DNA from 2 places in the Aeribacillus composti genome. Region 2 is predicted to be linked to the other one. Evidence: a T-box and tRNA genes for the amino acid it is inferred to sense, from the RefSeq annotation. Region 2 holds a T-box; the other holds one or more tRNA genes.
The links. A T-box is a leader RNA that pairs with one kind of tRNA and senses whether it is charged. The one in region 2 lies ahead of ileS (isoleucine--tRNA ligase), so its partner is inferred to be a tRNA-Ile.

Region 1 (7,710 bases), 300 kb from region 2:
TAGCTCTGATGATTTTTTCGAAAGATTTGATAAAGAAGTCGTTCAAAGGCAATCCTCCCAGCTGATTCAGGACGGTTTAAATGCTGACTTTTTTTTCGTTCGAAATGAAAAGGCCACACCATTTTCGGTTAGCGTTAAAACAAAAACTCAAATCCCAGCTGAAATTGTAAAGGAAATAACGAAAAAAAATAGCGGAATTATTCATAAATCTTTCAATGGACAAGATTATACGTTGGCTTTTAAAGAAATGCAGGAATTGAAAGGAATTTTTTTGCTTGCCGTTCCGACAGAAAGTTTTATAAAGCCTGTGCATGAACTAGCTTACAATACAATCTGGATTGGAATAATCAGCGTCCTTTTTATGATGGGAATATTGTTTTTAGCTGTCAGAAGTATGACAAAACCGTTGACGATTTTGAGGGAAAAAATGAGAAAAATGCGTGAAGGAGATATTCAGCTTGATTTAAACATAAATACAAATCTTCCAGAAATCCTTTCGCTCATCAAAAGCTTTAAGCAATTGGCAGGCTATTTGGGGATGATGATTCAAAGGATTAATACCACAACAGAAAATTTGTTTTCGACAGGCCGGAAGCTTAAACACTCTTCTGATGACGTATTAACATTACATACGAATCTTGTTGAAGCGATTGAAATGGTGAAAAACGGTGCGCAGCAAACAGCTTCAAGCTCTGAAGAAAGCGCAAAAGTATTTCATTCCATGAAAAATACAGTTCAAACTGTGCTGGAGAGAATAGAGCGCCTTTTCTCAAGCGCACAAGGCATGAACCGATCAGCCAACACGGGAGAACAAAATATGAGACAGATGATCGAATCGTTAAATCGCTTTGAAAAAGAATGCAAAACTATGTCTAAAACGATCCAAAGTGTTCGAGATCATTCGACGGCGATTGAAAAGGTTGTGGAAATGATATATGCAATATCTGAGAAAACAAAGCTATTGTCATTAAATGCAACAATTGAAGCAGCAAGAGCTGGAGAAGAAGGCAAAGGATTTGCTATCGTTGCTGAGGAAGTCCGAAAATTAGCTGAACAGTCATCCAAAGCGACGGAAGACATAGCACAGTCTGTAAAAATGATGGATGATATTTCTCAGAGCGCTTATCAGCAGTTTAAGCTAATTTTGGAGCTTGTACAAAACCATTTAGAAGTTGCAGGTAAATCGCGGCTTTCATTTGATCAACTGGTAGATGAGATTGGAAAAGTGAATGAAATATTGTCTGAAACAAGACACAGCTTACATACTTTAGATGATTGGCTGCCTAAAATGGAGCAATCTGCTGAAAATTTTTTATCAGTCTCTCAAGAAACGTTTGCCAGTGCAGAGCAAATGCAGTCTGTCGCAAAAGTACAGATGGAACAAATTCGCGAAACCCATGCCATTGGACTAACTTTAATGGAACTGTCCGAATCTCTAAAGTCCACTACAAACAAATTTCAGTTGAAATCATAGTGTTAATAACCCCCTTAAGGCTGAGTTGGAAATTCTGCCTTAAGGGGTTTTTCTATGCAGCTTTTACTGGCTGTTTCGGGCTCGGGATTTCTTTTAATACAAGATATAAAACAGTTATATGTACAAACCAGTTTATATAAAGAGCAAAGGATATATCGATGAGAAAAAAGTTCATAATGGCAAAAAACACGGTTGCAAGCGTGACGCTGTAGGCTGAAATAGTCCAAAGCTGTTTAAAATTTAATCTTTTTCCCATCCTCTGTTTAAACAACAGCCCGACAATAGCTAAAAACGTAATTTCCACAAATTTAGAAGTGGCTGACATCGCAAATAGTGTGATAGATATCACGGGAATGATAATTGGAGCAACTTCAGACAGCTGTTTGATGGCAGATGTCAAATCCTCTTTTGTTATCTCTGTTTCCTGAAAAAAGTTATACTCGAGCTGCTGCATTGCGCCATTGGAAACGAAAACAAATTCATTCGATAAGATGCCGATGACGTTTTCCTGCCATTTCAAGTCATCCCTTGTGAAAGTTCCTTTTGGGTCAAAAATAATTGTATATTGATCATGCTTTGCTTTCACAACCGCATTTTCCTCGGATTTTAAAGTTCCGTTATGAATGGTGAATTCAGGGATTTTTTCATTTATCGTTTGGTCAAGCCCGTTTATAGCATTTACAATAGCTAAGTTTAAATATATGCAATTGGGCAGGGCGGCAAGAAAGGCCAATAAAAATCCATAAAGAATGGGTTTGCCGATTTTTTGAAATCTTGTAAGAGCGATCGTTTTTGGAGAGTATATGCTTTTAAAAAGGAGGACAAATAAATTCATTGATCGAAACACTTCCTTTTATAACATTTCTATTTGATTGTACCAATGAAACAAAAATAATGAAAATAAGTTATATAGGCGATTCGGCAATAAGAATAACAATTGTGAACAAAATGTAAAATTTTTTTGTTAAATTTAAAATATAAAAGTAACATGTGTGGGAGGAACATGTTAAAAATTAATTTTGTTTGCGGGGCATATCGGTTTCGTCCATTATTATAGACAGAAGCTGCAGGAGCCTGCACCGATTGCAAAATAAAAAAATTGGATTTTAAGGAATTTGGTAATGGGAAATGTAAACGTTTCTTTTTCAAAAATGATTTAACCGTTAATATATTTGGAAAAATAAGGAGGTGAAACGAGTGGATGTAGATGTTCAAAAAATATTATTTGAATTTCTTGGCGGGATTGGAATTTTTTTATTTGCGATTAAAAGTATGGGAGAAGGTATGCAAAAATTCTCCGGAGATAAATTACGAGATATTTTGGATAAGTTTACGACAAACCCTATTATGGGTATTTTTGCTGGGATGTTTGTGACAATGTTAATTCAATCAAGCAGCGGTACAACTGTTTTAACGGTTGGTCTCGTTTCTGCCGGCTTCATGAGCTTAAAGCAAGCAATAGGCGTGATCATGGGAGCAAATATCGGAACGACTGTTACGGCATTTATTATCGGATTCGATATCGAAGCTTATGCCTTGCCAATTTTATTTATAGGTTCTGTTCTTTTATTTTTTTCTAAAAACAAAAAAATAAACAGCATCGGGCAGGTGATCTTTGGATTTGGCGCTTTGTTTTTTGGGCTTGAATTGATGGGAGACGGCATGAAGCCGTTAAGATCATTAGAAATTTTTCATGACTTGACTGTCAGCATAAGTGCAAATCCGCTGCTTGGCGTTGTAATTGGAACCGTTTTTACAATCATCGTTCAAAGTTCAAGTGCGACGATTGGGATTTTGCAAATGATGTTTTCACAAGGGTTAATTGATCTCAACGCTGTGCTGCCTTTATTATTCGGTGATAATATCGGAACAACCATCACAGCAGTTTTGGCATCAATTGGAGCATCGATTGCTGCTAAACGGGCTGCTTTGACGCATGTAATGTTTAATTTAATCGGAACGGCAATTTTTCTAATTATTTTACCAATTTTCAAATATTTTATCGAATCATTGCAAGCCCATTTGTATTTAAATCCTGAAATGACCATTGCCTTTGCTCATGGAATATTTAATGTTGTCAATACGATCGTTCAAGCGCCGTTCATCGGTGCACTTGCACTGCTTGTCACAAAAGTTATACCTGGTGAAGATTTAGCGATAGAGTATAAAGCGAAGCATTTGGATCCAATTTTTATTGAACAGTCACCAACCATTGCTTTAGGGCAAGCGAAGGAAGAAGTGCTTCGGATGGGTCAATATGCATCATTAGGGTTAGAGGAAACGAGACAATTTTTGATGACAAATCAGCAGAAGCACGCACAAATGGCGATGCAGCTTGAAGAGGCGATCAATAATTTAGATAGGAAAATAACAGATTATCTCGTATTGATTTCTGGAAAAGATATGTCGCAAAATGATTCACGCCGACATTCCATTTTAATGGATACTGTTCGAGATATTGAACGAATCGGCGACCATTTTGAAAATATAGTGGAGCTTATTGATTATAAAAATAATAATAAAGTCACCATTACTGAGCAGGCATTGGAAGATTTATTGGAAATGTTTGAAATTACCTTGCAAAATGTGAAGGATGCGATCAACGCTTTAGATGATAACGATGTTGTATTAGCAAAAAAAGTATTGAAATCTGAAGAAAAAATCGATAGAATGGAACGCACTTTACGCAAAAAACATATTATCCGCATTAATGAAGGGATTTGTACCGGACAAGGCGGAATAGTATATGTAGATATTATCAGCAACTTAGAACGAATTGGCGACCACTCGGTGAATATTGCGGAAGCTGTTTTAGGATACCGTCAATAATCGTTTCAAGTGGATTAAATTGTTCATTGATTTCTAATTTCTAGGAGGATAAGCAAATGGATGTAATCATTTGGATTTTGATCATTGCTCTTTTTATCTTATCTTTTGTCGGGCTGCTTTTCCCCATTTTACCGTCAGCGTTATTGATTGTAGCAGCCTTTTTTATCTATGGGATTTGTTTTAGCTTCAGCCAGTTAACCATTTCATTTTGGGTTGTTGAAAGTATGTTCATCATTCTTTTATTCCTATCGGATTATTTGGCAAATATGGTAGGAGTTAAACGGTTTGGTGGAAGTAAAGCAGCCGGATGGGGAAGTACGATTGGTTTAATTGCCGGGCCATTTATCATCCCGTTTGTTGGCATTATTTTAGGACCTTTTTTAGGGGCTGTTGCGGCAGAGCTTCTCGTACACCGCAAAACATTTAGCGAGGCTGTAAAGGTTGGAGTCGGTTCTTTATTGGGGTTGTTGGCGAGCACAGTAGCAAAAGGGCTGATTCAGCTGTTGATGATCATTCATTTTCTTTATACAATATTCTAAATTAGCCATTGACTTCAACCGCTATTTAGTGATAATTTACTTATGTGTTTGGAAAAGGACCCTTAGCTCAGCTGGTTAGAGCAGACGGCTCATAACCGTCCGGTCGCAGGTTCGAATCCTGCAGGGTCCATAAAATTAGTCGAATAATGTAACCGCTTTTTTAATTGCACATTAATTGCATCATTTTAATAAGTTTGGTAATCTGAATATGAAAGCTTCAAGGAAGAAAGCATTTAGTACATATTAATCATTAAGGAGGAGATTCATTATGGCTTATGAATTACCTAAATTGCCATACGACTATGATGCATTGGAACCTCATATTGACAAAGAAACAATGACGATTCACCACACAAAACATCATAACACATATGTGACGAACTTGAACGCTGCTTTGGAAGGTCAAACTGAACTTTTATCTAAAAGTGTAGAAGACTTAATCTCTAATTTAGACGCTGTTCCTGAATCTGTTCGTACAGCTGTTCGAAATAATGGTGGAGGACATGCAAATCACAGCTTGTTCTGGACCATCCTCTCACCGAATGGAGGCGGCGAGCCAACTGGAGAATTAGCAGAAGCAATTAACAAAAAATTTGGAAGTTTTGAAGCTTTTAAAGAAGAATTTGCTAAAGCTGCTGCTGGTCGTTTTGGCTCCGGCTGGGCATGGTTGGTTGTAAACAACGGCGAGCTTGAAATTACAAGCACTCCAAACCAAGACAATCCTCTTATGGAAGGGAAAACTCCAATTTTAGGTCTTGATGTTTGGGAGCATGCTTATTACTTAAAATACCAAAACCGTCGTCCTGAATATATTGCAGCGTTTTGGAATGTTGTGAATTGGGACGAAGTGGCAAAACGCTACAGCGCTGCAAAATAAACTGTTACAAGAGGCTGAGATATTCGAATCTCAGCCTTTTTTTATTTGGCGCGCCCAGCTAAGCTGTTATCTGCTAGTTGGTGCAAGTCCAACTCGAGTAAATGCCAGGACGCTCGGTAGCTGACAGGCAACTGGTGGAGAAACTAGACCTTGAAATCAACACAGAAAAATCCAAACTGGTCAGCCTATGGGACGACACAAACGGATTTGACTTTCTGGACAGCCCCTTGAAATCAGTTTTCTACTCTACTATTTTTTGGAAATGACTGACATAATTTGCGTTTCAGCGGTTTCTGTGCATTTTTTTGAGGTTGATCACTGAAAGGTAACGAAAACACCTTTCTTTATACATAACTCCCCTTTAGCTAGGAAAAATAGTAGTAGCAAGTAAAGGGGAGTTTTATATGATAAACGTCAAAAAATGGATTGGATCAAGAAAAACAGACCATGATTTAATGCTGCTGTTGATGATCGGCGGTTTTTATTCATTAAGCATTGCACTTTCGAATACGTTCGTAAATGTTTATTTATGGAAACAGTCAGGGGAATTGATTGATTTAGGATTATACAATTTATTTATTGTCATTTTTCAGCCGCTTGCTTTCATTATTGCTGGGAAAGTATCCAAAAAAATTGATCGAGTCGTTGTACTTCGCCTAGGAGTGTCCTTTTTAGCCGCATTTTTTCTAACCGTTTTAGTTTTAAAAGATCAAGCTGTCAACTACATGTATTTGTTAGGTGCAATCATTGGCATCGGCTACGGTTTTTATTGGCTGGCCTTTAATGTGTTGACATTTGAAATTACTGAACCGGAAACACGGGACTTTTTTAATGGCTTTCTTGGGATATTAACTTCCCTTTCAGGGATGGTTGGACCGATGTTAGCCGGTCTGATTATTTCAAGACTTACAAATACTATTGGGTATAAAGTGATTTTTGCAGTTTCGTTAATGTTATTTACTGTTGCTGTCATGTTGAGCTTCTTTTTTACGTCTAGAAAAGCTCACGGAGATTACATTTTATTGAAAATCATTCAAGAAAGAAAAAGAAACAAAAATTGGAGATTAATTACAAACGCTCATGTGTTTCAAGGATTGCGTGAAGGAACATTTACATTTTTCATTAATGTGTTTGTATACATCGTGACCAAAAGTGAGATGGCTTTAGGTACATTTAGTTTTCTAAATTCTTTCGTAGCCTTTTTCACTTATATTGTGGCTTCTCGGTGGATTACGAAAAAAATGAGGAAAAAAGCTATTCTAGCCGGCGGGCTTATGCTATACTTTTCCTTGTTTCTCATTTTATTTCAAATTTCCTATGAAAGATTGTTAATATATGCTATTGCAATCGGAATTGCCTATCCAATTTTGCTTGTTCCGTACTCTTCGATCACGTATGATGTGATTGGAAAAGGGTGGAATATTGCGCAAGCAAGGATCGAATATATTGTTGTTCGAGAAATTTTTTTAAATGCAGGAAGAATCCTATCGATCCTCTTTTTTATTTTTACAGTTGCTTTGACAAATGAAACAAAAACCATTCCTTTTTTATTGCTCTTAATAGGTTCAGGCCATGCGTTCATATATCTGTTTGTTAAACAAATTAGGCTGAAAGAAAGCAACCGCCCGTTAAAACAAGAAAAGCGCATACACAGGCCAAATCTAGCGGATGGAGAGAAGGGATAAAATAAATGCGGAATGCCGTTTACGCAGCATCAGCTGTTCTTTATACACACAAAAAACAAGCTTTACAAAAGCTTTACATTCTATTAAAACTTGTTTAATACTTGAAAGTTAATCTTATATACGTAAGATGAGATCACGAAATAATAGGGGGAAGTAACCGAATGAAAAATTTTAAATTTTTGGCGTCATCCATTATGATCAGTTCTGTATTAGCTTTTACAGCAGCCTGCGGTAATTCGGATGATGCAAACACAAATGGTTCAAACTCCGGACAGCAATCATCTTCAGAAAGCGGATCAAGCGAGC
Region 2 (7,710 bases):
TTTATTTTTGTTACCGTCATTTTTTGCCGATCCTTTGGATCCCTGCCGATCGGAGCATCAATTGTGGCATGATCGTGCGGAATTACCCCGTGTACAATCGCCTTATATCTCCTTTCAACCCTCTTTTCCATTAATTGATTTGCTAATGATTCATGAGCGTAATCATTTTTGGCAACCATTAATAAACCTGAAGTATCTTTATCAATCCGGTGAACAATTCCCGGACGAAGGACTCCGTTAATTCCGGACAAATCTTTACAATGATATAAAAGACCGTTCACAAGTGTTCCTGAAGTGTGTCCCGGCGCTGGATGGACGACCATCCCACGCGGTTTATTGACAACGATGACATCTTCATCCTCATAGTATATATCAAGCTCCATCGGCTCAGGCTTGACATCCAGCTCTTCCGGTTCTGGAACAGATACAGTGATGACATCACCAATTTGGCACTTGTAATTGGCCTTCACCGATTTTTCATTTACTGAAACAACCCCGTCCTTGATCCAATTTTGGACCAACGTTCTTGACCAATTCTCATCTTTATTGGCCAAAAATTTATCTATTCGTTCATTTTCCTCTTTTTCCGTCACAACAAAAGTAAATTGCTCCATTTTCTACTCCTTTTGCTTCTTTTCTTCAAAAAACAGAAAATATATGAAAAGTAAAATAACACCGATTGTTAAAGATGAATCGGCAATATTAAAAATTGGAAAATTATAACCGAAAATATATGTATGGATAAAGTCCACCACCTCTTTGCGGAAAAGGCGGTCAATAAAATTCCCAATCGCTCCGCCGAGCATTAAGCTGAGAGCAACCCCCAGCATTGCATTTTGTTTCGCATATTTTTGCATATAATAAATAATCGCTACGACAACAATAATGGTAATCACATAAAAGAACACCATCTGGTTTTGCAATATTCCCCAAGCCGCTCCTTTATTGCGGTGAGACGTTATGTATAAAAATCCGTTGATAATTTCAATGCTTTCGCCAATTTCCATATTTTTTACGATCAGCCATTTTGTCCATTGGTCGAGAGCGATGACAAATAATGCAATCAAATATTTAAGCACACTGCGTTCCTCCACTCACTGGCAAGTTTCCATCAAATTTTAGCACATTTTTTGACAAACAGTAAAGAAGGGGAACAAGCAAAAAAGTGAAGCTTGTTCACTTCACTTCTTAATGATATTCTAGTGTTTTTTTTAAATATGATTTCATATTGAGAAAATCATGAATCGTTCTGGCTGTCGGAATTTGTGCCAATTGTTCGAGCGGCAATTTTTGCAATGTTTCTTCACATATGCCATAAAGTCCATATTCCATTTTTTCCAATGCAAGCTCAACATCGTTGAGCTCATTTTTTACATCCCGGATAAAAATCGGGTCATCCAATTGACTTTTGGCGAGCCGCGCATTAAGTTCGTTCTTCATTAACGTTAATTCGTCTTTGATTTGATCGAGCGGATTCATTATTAAAACCCCCTCGTCTGTTTTGTATTTATATTGTAACCGCCGTACTGCCTCCTATCACATTCAAGTTTTTCCACACACGTAAATAGCGGCTTGGAAATGATTCACACTTTAAAAGCTAAAAAGCTGAATTCTTCTTTCAATTTTGAGCAAAGTATTCATTTTTGAAAAAGCATCCGAGAAAACTTTTCCAATTGACTATGACGGATTTCAATGAAAGATCGTTCTTTTTATGACACTTCTTTATGAGGAAGCATTGCTAAATGAAAAAACTCCCTGTTTGCACAGGGAGCTGATAAAACTATGCTAGATGGCTGTAGTGATCTTTCACAATGCTTGCACATCTTTTGCACAATGTCGGATGGTCTTGATCAGTGCCTATATCTGTTGAAACAACCCAACATCTTTCACAAGTCTCACCATCCGCTTGCTTCACAATTATTTTGATGCTATCAAATGTTTGCGCTTCTTCTGGAGCATCTTTGTAATCACCGGCAATTTCTAACTGGGAAACAATAAACAGCTGTTTTAAGTCCTCTTGTATTGAATTGAACAATTCTTTTATTTCTTCGTTCGGATAAAGGATGAGAGCAGCATTTAACGATTTGCCGATCACTTTTTCATTTCGGGCAATTTCCAGGGCCTTTAATACATCATCGCGAACTGACATAAACTGATCCCATTTCGCTTCAATCTCTTTGCTGCCTTCAATCTCTACAGCTTCCGGCATATCGACAAGCTGTACGCTCTTTTCTTCGACTGATTCAATATGTCCCCATACTTCTTCTGTTGTATGCGGCAAAATCGGTGTCATCAGCTTTACAAGAGCAAGAAGCGCTTCATATAAAACCGTTTGGATAGAACGTCGATTATGGCTGTCAGCAGCCTCAATATACAGAATGTCTTTTGCAAAATCAAGATAAAATGAGCTTAGCTCAATCGTACAGAAATTGTGAACGTCATGATAGATGGATGCAAAATCATATTCTTCATATGCTTTTCGCACTTTGGCAATTAGTTTATTCAGTTTAATGAGAATATAGCGATCCACTTCTCTTAATTTTTCTACAGAAACACGATGCTGATTTGGATCAAAATCAAACAAATTTCCTAACAAGAAACGGTACGTGTTGCGAATTTTCCGATATACTTCAGATACTTGTTTTAAGATTGCATCAGAGACGCGAACGTCCGATTGATAATCAACTGATGCTACCCATAGACGAAGAATATCTGCTCCAAACTGTTCCGTCACTTTGGCAGGAACAACAACATTTCCTAACGATTTGCTCATTTTCCGTCCTTCGCCGTCCAGCGCAAATCCATGGCTTAAAACGCCTTTATATGGAGCTTTTCCGGTGACAGCAACTGCTGTAGACAGCGATGAATTAAACCAGCCGCGATATTGGTCAGAGCCTTCTAAATAAAGATCAGCAGGACGCTGCAAATCTTCCCGTTCAACTAAAACTGCTTGATGAGAAGAGCCTGAATCGAACCAAACGTCCATAATGTCTGTTTCTTTTGTAAAAATGCCGTTCGGGCTTGAAGGGTGTGTAAATCCTTCTGGAAGCAGGTCTTTTGCTTCGCGTTCAAACCAAACGTTCGAGCCGTGCTCGCGGAACAGTTTTGCCACATGTTCAATCGTTTCATCTGTTATGATCGGCTCCCCATTTTCACCATAAAACACTGGAATTGGCACGCCCCATGCCCGCTGACGGGAAATACACCAATCGCTTCGATCGCGGATCATGTTATGAATGCGAATTTCTCCCCAATTAGGGATCCATTTCGTTTCTTTAATTGCTTGCAGCAATTCATCTCGAAAATCTTTAATGGACGCAAACCATTGCGCTGTTGCTCTGAAAATCGTTGGTTTCTTTGTCCGCCAGTCATGTGGATAGGAGTGAGTAATAAATGAAAGCTTTAGCAATGCCCCTACTTCTTCTAATTTTTCCGTTATTTTTTTATTTGCGTCATCATAAAACAATCCTTCGAACCCTGGAGCTTCTTCTGTCATGTACCCTCTTTCGTCGACAGGACATAATACGCCTAGGTTATATTTTTGTCCGACGACAAAATCGTCTTCCCCATGGCCTGGCGCTGTATGGACGCATCCTGTACCAGCGTCGGTCGTTACATGTTCGCCAAGGATCACTAATGAATCGCGGTCATAGAACGGGTGTTTCGCAACCACATATTCCAGCTCTTTGCCTTTAAACGATTTCACTACTTCATATTCTGTCCAGTCCAGCTCTTTTGCCACTTCTTCGAGCAGGGCAGATGCGATCACAAACTTGTCAGCTCCAACCTTCACTACAGAATATTCCAAATCAGGATGAACAGCAATTCCTAAGTTTGCAGGGATAGTCCACGGAGTAGTCGTCCAAATGACGATTTTTTCTCCATCTGTTAATACATTTTTTCCGTCCTTTATTTCAAATGCAACATAAATAGAAGGCGAGCGTTTGTCATAATATTCAATTTCCGCCTCTGCCAAGGCAGATTCGCTCGATGGAGACCAATAAACCGGCTTCAAGCCTTTATAAATATATCCCTTTTTCGCCATTTCTCCAAAGACGCGAATTTGCTGAGCTTCATATTCTGGTTTCAAGGTGACATATGGATTTTTCCAGTCGCCTCGAATTCCAAGGCGTTTAAATTGCACGCGCTGCCGCTCAATTTGCTCCCATGCATATTGCTCGCAATGTTTTCGAAACTGCGCGACATCCATCTCTTTTCGATTGATTTTTTGTTTCTTCAAAAGTGCTGTTTCAATTGGCAGACCGTGTGTATCCCATCCTGGAACATACGGTGCGCAATATCCGCTCATGGATTTATAACGGACAATAATGTCTTTTAAAATTTTGTTTAAGGCATGCCCCATATGAATATCCCCGTTTGCGAACGGCGGACCATCATGTAATATGAAAAGAGGCCGTCCTTTCGTGCGCTCCTGCACTTTTTCATAAATATCCATCTCTTCCCATTTTTTCTGGATCTCAGGTTCTTTTTTCGGAAGGTTTCCTCTCATTGGAAAGTCTGTTTTCGGCATTCGTAACGTCTCTTTATAATCCATTCCCATTCCTCCACATAATATTTGTTCACTAAAATAAAAAAACTCCTCATCCCTAAGGGACGAGGAGGAATCTCGCGGTACCACCCTTTTAGATGCGCACAAATCATGCACATCCACTCATAAACATAACGGACTTGGCCGCCACAGCCTACTAGCATGTTTCAGCTATGGACTCAAGGGTGATGTTCATCCTTTCGCCTTTACCCGGGCTTCCACCGTCCCCGGTTCGCTGTCATAAAGGGCTTGAAAGGACTACTGTCCCTCTCATTGTTTTGTCATATTCCGTTTTATTTTCGTATTATATGAAATCACGAACAAAAAAGTCAAGTTATACTTTCGGTTCTTCCGCTTCTTCTCCTAAGATTGGCTCGACATTGTATTCCATTAAGTGATCCCAATCATCATTTTTTAGCAGATCAAGCTGTGCTTCGATGAGCATTTGAAAACGGGTGCGGAATACTTTTGACTGCTTTTTCATCTCTTCGATTTCCATTGCAATTTTATGCGATTTAGCAAGTGCTTCATTGATGATTCTGTCAGCATTTTTTTCCGCTTCTTTGATGATCAGCTTCGCTTCCTTTTGAGCGTTTCTTTTCACATCTTCCGCAGCTTCCTGCGCAACTAAAATCGATTTATTTAACGTTTCTTCTATATTTGTAAAGTGATTCAGCTTCTCGGTTAATTCCTTCACCTTTAATTCCAATTCTTTCTTTTCGCGGATGACCATTTCATAATCTTTAATCACTTGATCTAAAAACTCATTTACTTCATCTTCATCATAGCCGCGAAAGCCTTTTGTAAATTCCTTGTTATGAATATCCAGCGGGGTTAAAGGCACAAATTCCACCTCCATATGTATGTTTTTCGCAAAACACTAATCCAATTATAAACGATTTTTCGACAGAATGGGCAAAAATCTTTCCATTTGTAATATTATTTTTGTATTCCGATCTTAATGCGCCACTTATCTTTTCTTGTTTTCCCTTCAATTGCCAAAACTTTGCTTCTTCCGAATCCTCGGACAGATAACACATCATCTTCCGCAATTTCAAAATGAGCATCCTCAACAATTTTCCAATTGACTTTGACGAGACTATTTTCAATAAGCGATTTTATTTTTTGCCGAGATTGGTGATAAACATTTGCTAGAACAGCATCGAGCCGAAGCGAAGAAACGGTGATCAAAGAAATATCCATTTCTTCTTCATGAGAAAACACATCTTCGAATGGGATCTGTTTCAAACGAACGGAAATCTTTCCAATTTTATTCCAGTTCAGCTGCAGGAAATTGGCAATTTCTTGCGCAACCATGACTTGCACCGTTTTATCATGAATGATAATGTCGCCGAACTTGCTCCGTTTTAAGCCGAGCGACATAAGCGATCCAAGCACTTCGCGATGTGATAATGTCACGAATTTTTTCGGGAACATGATTTCAAATGCGAACATTGAAAAATCATCTAATGTCGGTTGAATATAGTCAGGGTAAAAAAAAGCCCGCTTTCTTTCAGCATTTTTATAGCCTCCGAAAAATTGCACGTGAACATCCGGATTTTCACCGATCAATGTCTTAATGATTTTCTGTTCCCGCGGATCTAAAAAATCGGTCAATTTTGGCCGATATTGCTCAGTCACAATTTGTTTCCATCCAAAGACTTTGTCAATGAACTCCCTTTCTTCTTTGCGAAAATGCTGATAAACACTCTCCATAAGAGACAACTCCAATTATGATATGAAAAGAGCCGATTGGCATACAAAACAATTCGAATGTCAATCGGCGAATGAATTTTATGAAATCATACTAAAAAGAGCATACAGCCCATAATCTGCAAAATGCAGGGCAATCAATGCAACAATAGGAGATACATCAATCATCCCTAATGGAGGAATGATTCTTCTAAACGGTTCTAAATAAGGCTCACATATAGCCGCTAAAAATTGTCCAATGGACGTTTCCCTTGCATTCGGAAACCAAGACATCAAAATATAAATGATAATCGCATAGGAATAAATATCGAGCAAAAAACTTAATATGTTATATATTGTCCCCATCAATCATTTCTACCACCTTTTATTTTCATCATCTGCCATGAAATCGGAAATGGAGCCGGCGACATCTACGTTATCTGGGGTACATAAAAATATGTTTGTTCCAACACGCTGGATGTCTCCGCCAATCGCATAAACAGTGCCGCTTAAAAAATCAACAATTCTTTTTGCCTGATCATGCCCGATCCGCTGCAAATTGACAATGCATGAACGGCGGTTTTTCAGATGATCAGCAATTTCTTGCGCCTCTGAATACGTTCTTGGCTCACATAATATTACTTTAGTGGATTTTTGGGCGCTTTGCAAACTTACAACATTTTGTTTTCCGAAAGCGGCATTTTTTTCAACGCTGCTGTTGTGATTGAACATAATCGGTTCATGTTGGTGTTTCTCTTCCGGAGCTTCCATATCTTCAATCTCATAATCTTCATCATCGAGGGCAAAAAAGCTTTTAAATTTATTCTTTAAGCTCATCTGATTTACCTCCAGTTTCGTTTTATGTACCTACTAGCGTGGAGCCGATGCGAAGATAAGTAGCCCCTTCTTCAACCGCGATTTTGTAGTCGTTGGACATCCCCATTGATAGCTCTGTACATGGTGCATTCGCTATATTTAGTGCTTTCACTTGTTCCTGCAGTTGCTTTAAACTTCGGAAGCATCTTCTGATTTCATCTTCATCTTCTGTAAATGGAGCCATTGTCATTAATCCGACAACTTCGATATGGCGATACTCCTTCAACTGTTGAATAAAATCAATGCATTGTTCAGGAGCCACACCATGCTTTGACTGTTCGCCAGATGTATTTACTTGCACAAAGCATTTGATCGTTCGATCTGCTCTTTTTTCAATTTCGTTTGCTAGCGATATTCTATCCAACGAATGAATATAATCCACCTTGTCTATAATATTTTTCACTTTTCGAGTTTGAAGTGTGCCGATGAAATGCCAGACAGCTTTTGACCCAATGCTGTTATATTTCGATAAAAAACCGTCATCCCTGTTTTCGCCTAAGTGTAAAATGCCTGAATTTATCGCCTCTATAGCCCGTTCTACCGTTACATATTTCGTCACTGCAATAATTTGGATATCATCTATTTTTCGATTT

Region 1: it encodes a tRNA-Ile, which carries the amino acid that the T-box ahead of ileS (isoleucine--tRNA ligase) is inferred to sense. The anticodon was not compared.

Annotation. Positions count from the first base shown of each region.
Region 1 covers NZ_CP134501.1:2,607,056-2,614,765, reverse strand. Annotated here, with positions in the region: gene RI196_RS12725 (methyl-accepting chemotaxis protein) at 1-1,474, shown strand, start outside; gene RI196_RS12720 (DUF1189 domain-containing protein) at 1,527-2,309, opposite strand; gene RI196_RS12715 (Na/Pi cotransporter family protein) at 2,672-4,303, shown strand; gene RI196_RS12710 (DUF456 domain-containing protein) at 4,360-4,842, shown strand; tRNA gene RI196_RS12705 (tRNA-Ile) at 4,899-4,972, shown strand; gene sodA (superoxide dismutase SodA) at 5,111-5,719, shown strand; gene RI196_RS12695 (MFS transporter) at 6,124-7,404, shown strand; gene RI196_RS12690 (PstS family phosphate ABC transporter substrate-binding protein) at 7,566-7,710, shown strand, end outside.
Region 2 covers NZ_CP134501.1:2,306,510-2,314,219, forward strand. Annotated here, with positions in the region: gene RI196_RS11105 (RluA family pseudouridine synthase) at 1-614, opposite strand, end outside; gene lspA (signal peptidase II) at 618-1,079, opposite strand; gene RI196_RS11115 (TraR/DksA C4-type zinc finger protein) at 1,189-1,479, opposite strand; gene ileS (isoleucine--tRNA ligase) at 1,781-4,555, opposite strand; T-box leader at 4,608-4,832, opposite strand; gene RI196_RS11125 (DivIVA domain-containing protein) at 4,884-5,393, opposite strand; gene RI196_RS11130 (YlmH family RNA-binding protein) at 5,489-6,265, opposite strand; gene RI196_RS11135 (YggT family protein) at 6,344-6,607, opposite strand; gene RI196_RS11140 (cell division protein SepF) at 6,617-7,078, opposite strand; gene RI196_RS11145 (YggS family pyridoxal phosphate-dependent enzyme) at 7,101-7,710, opposite strand, start outside.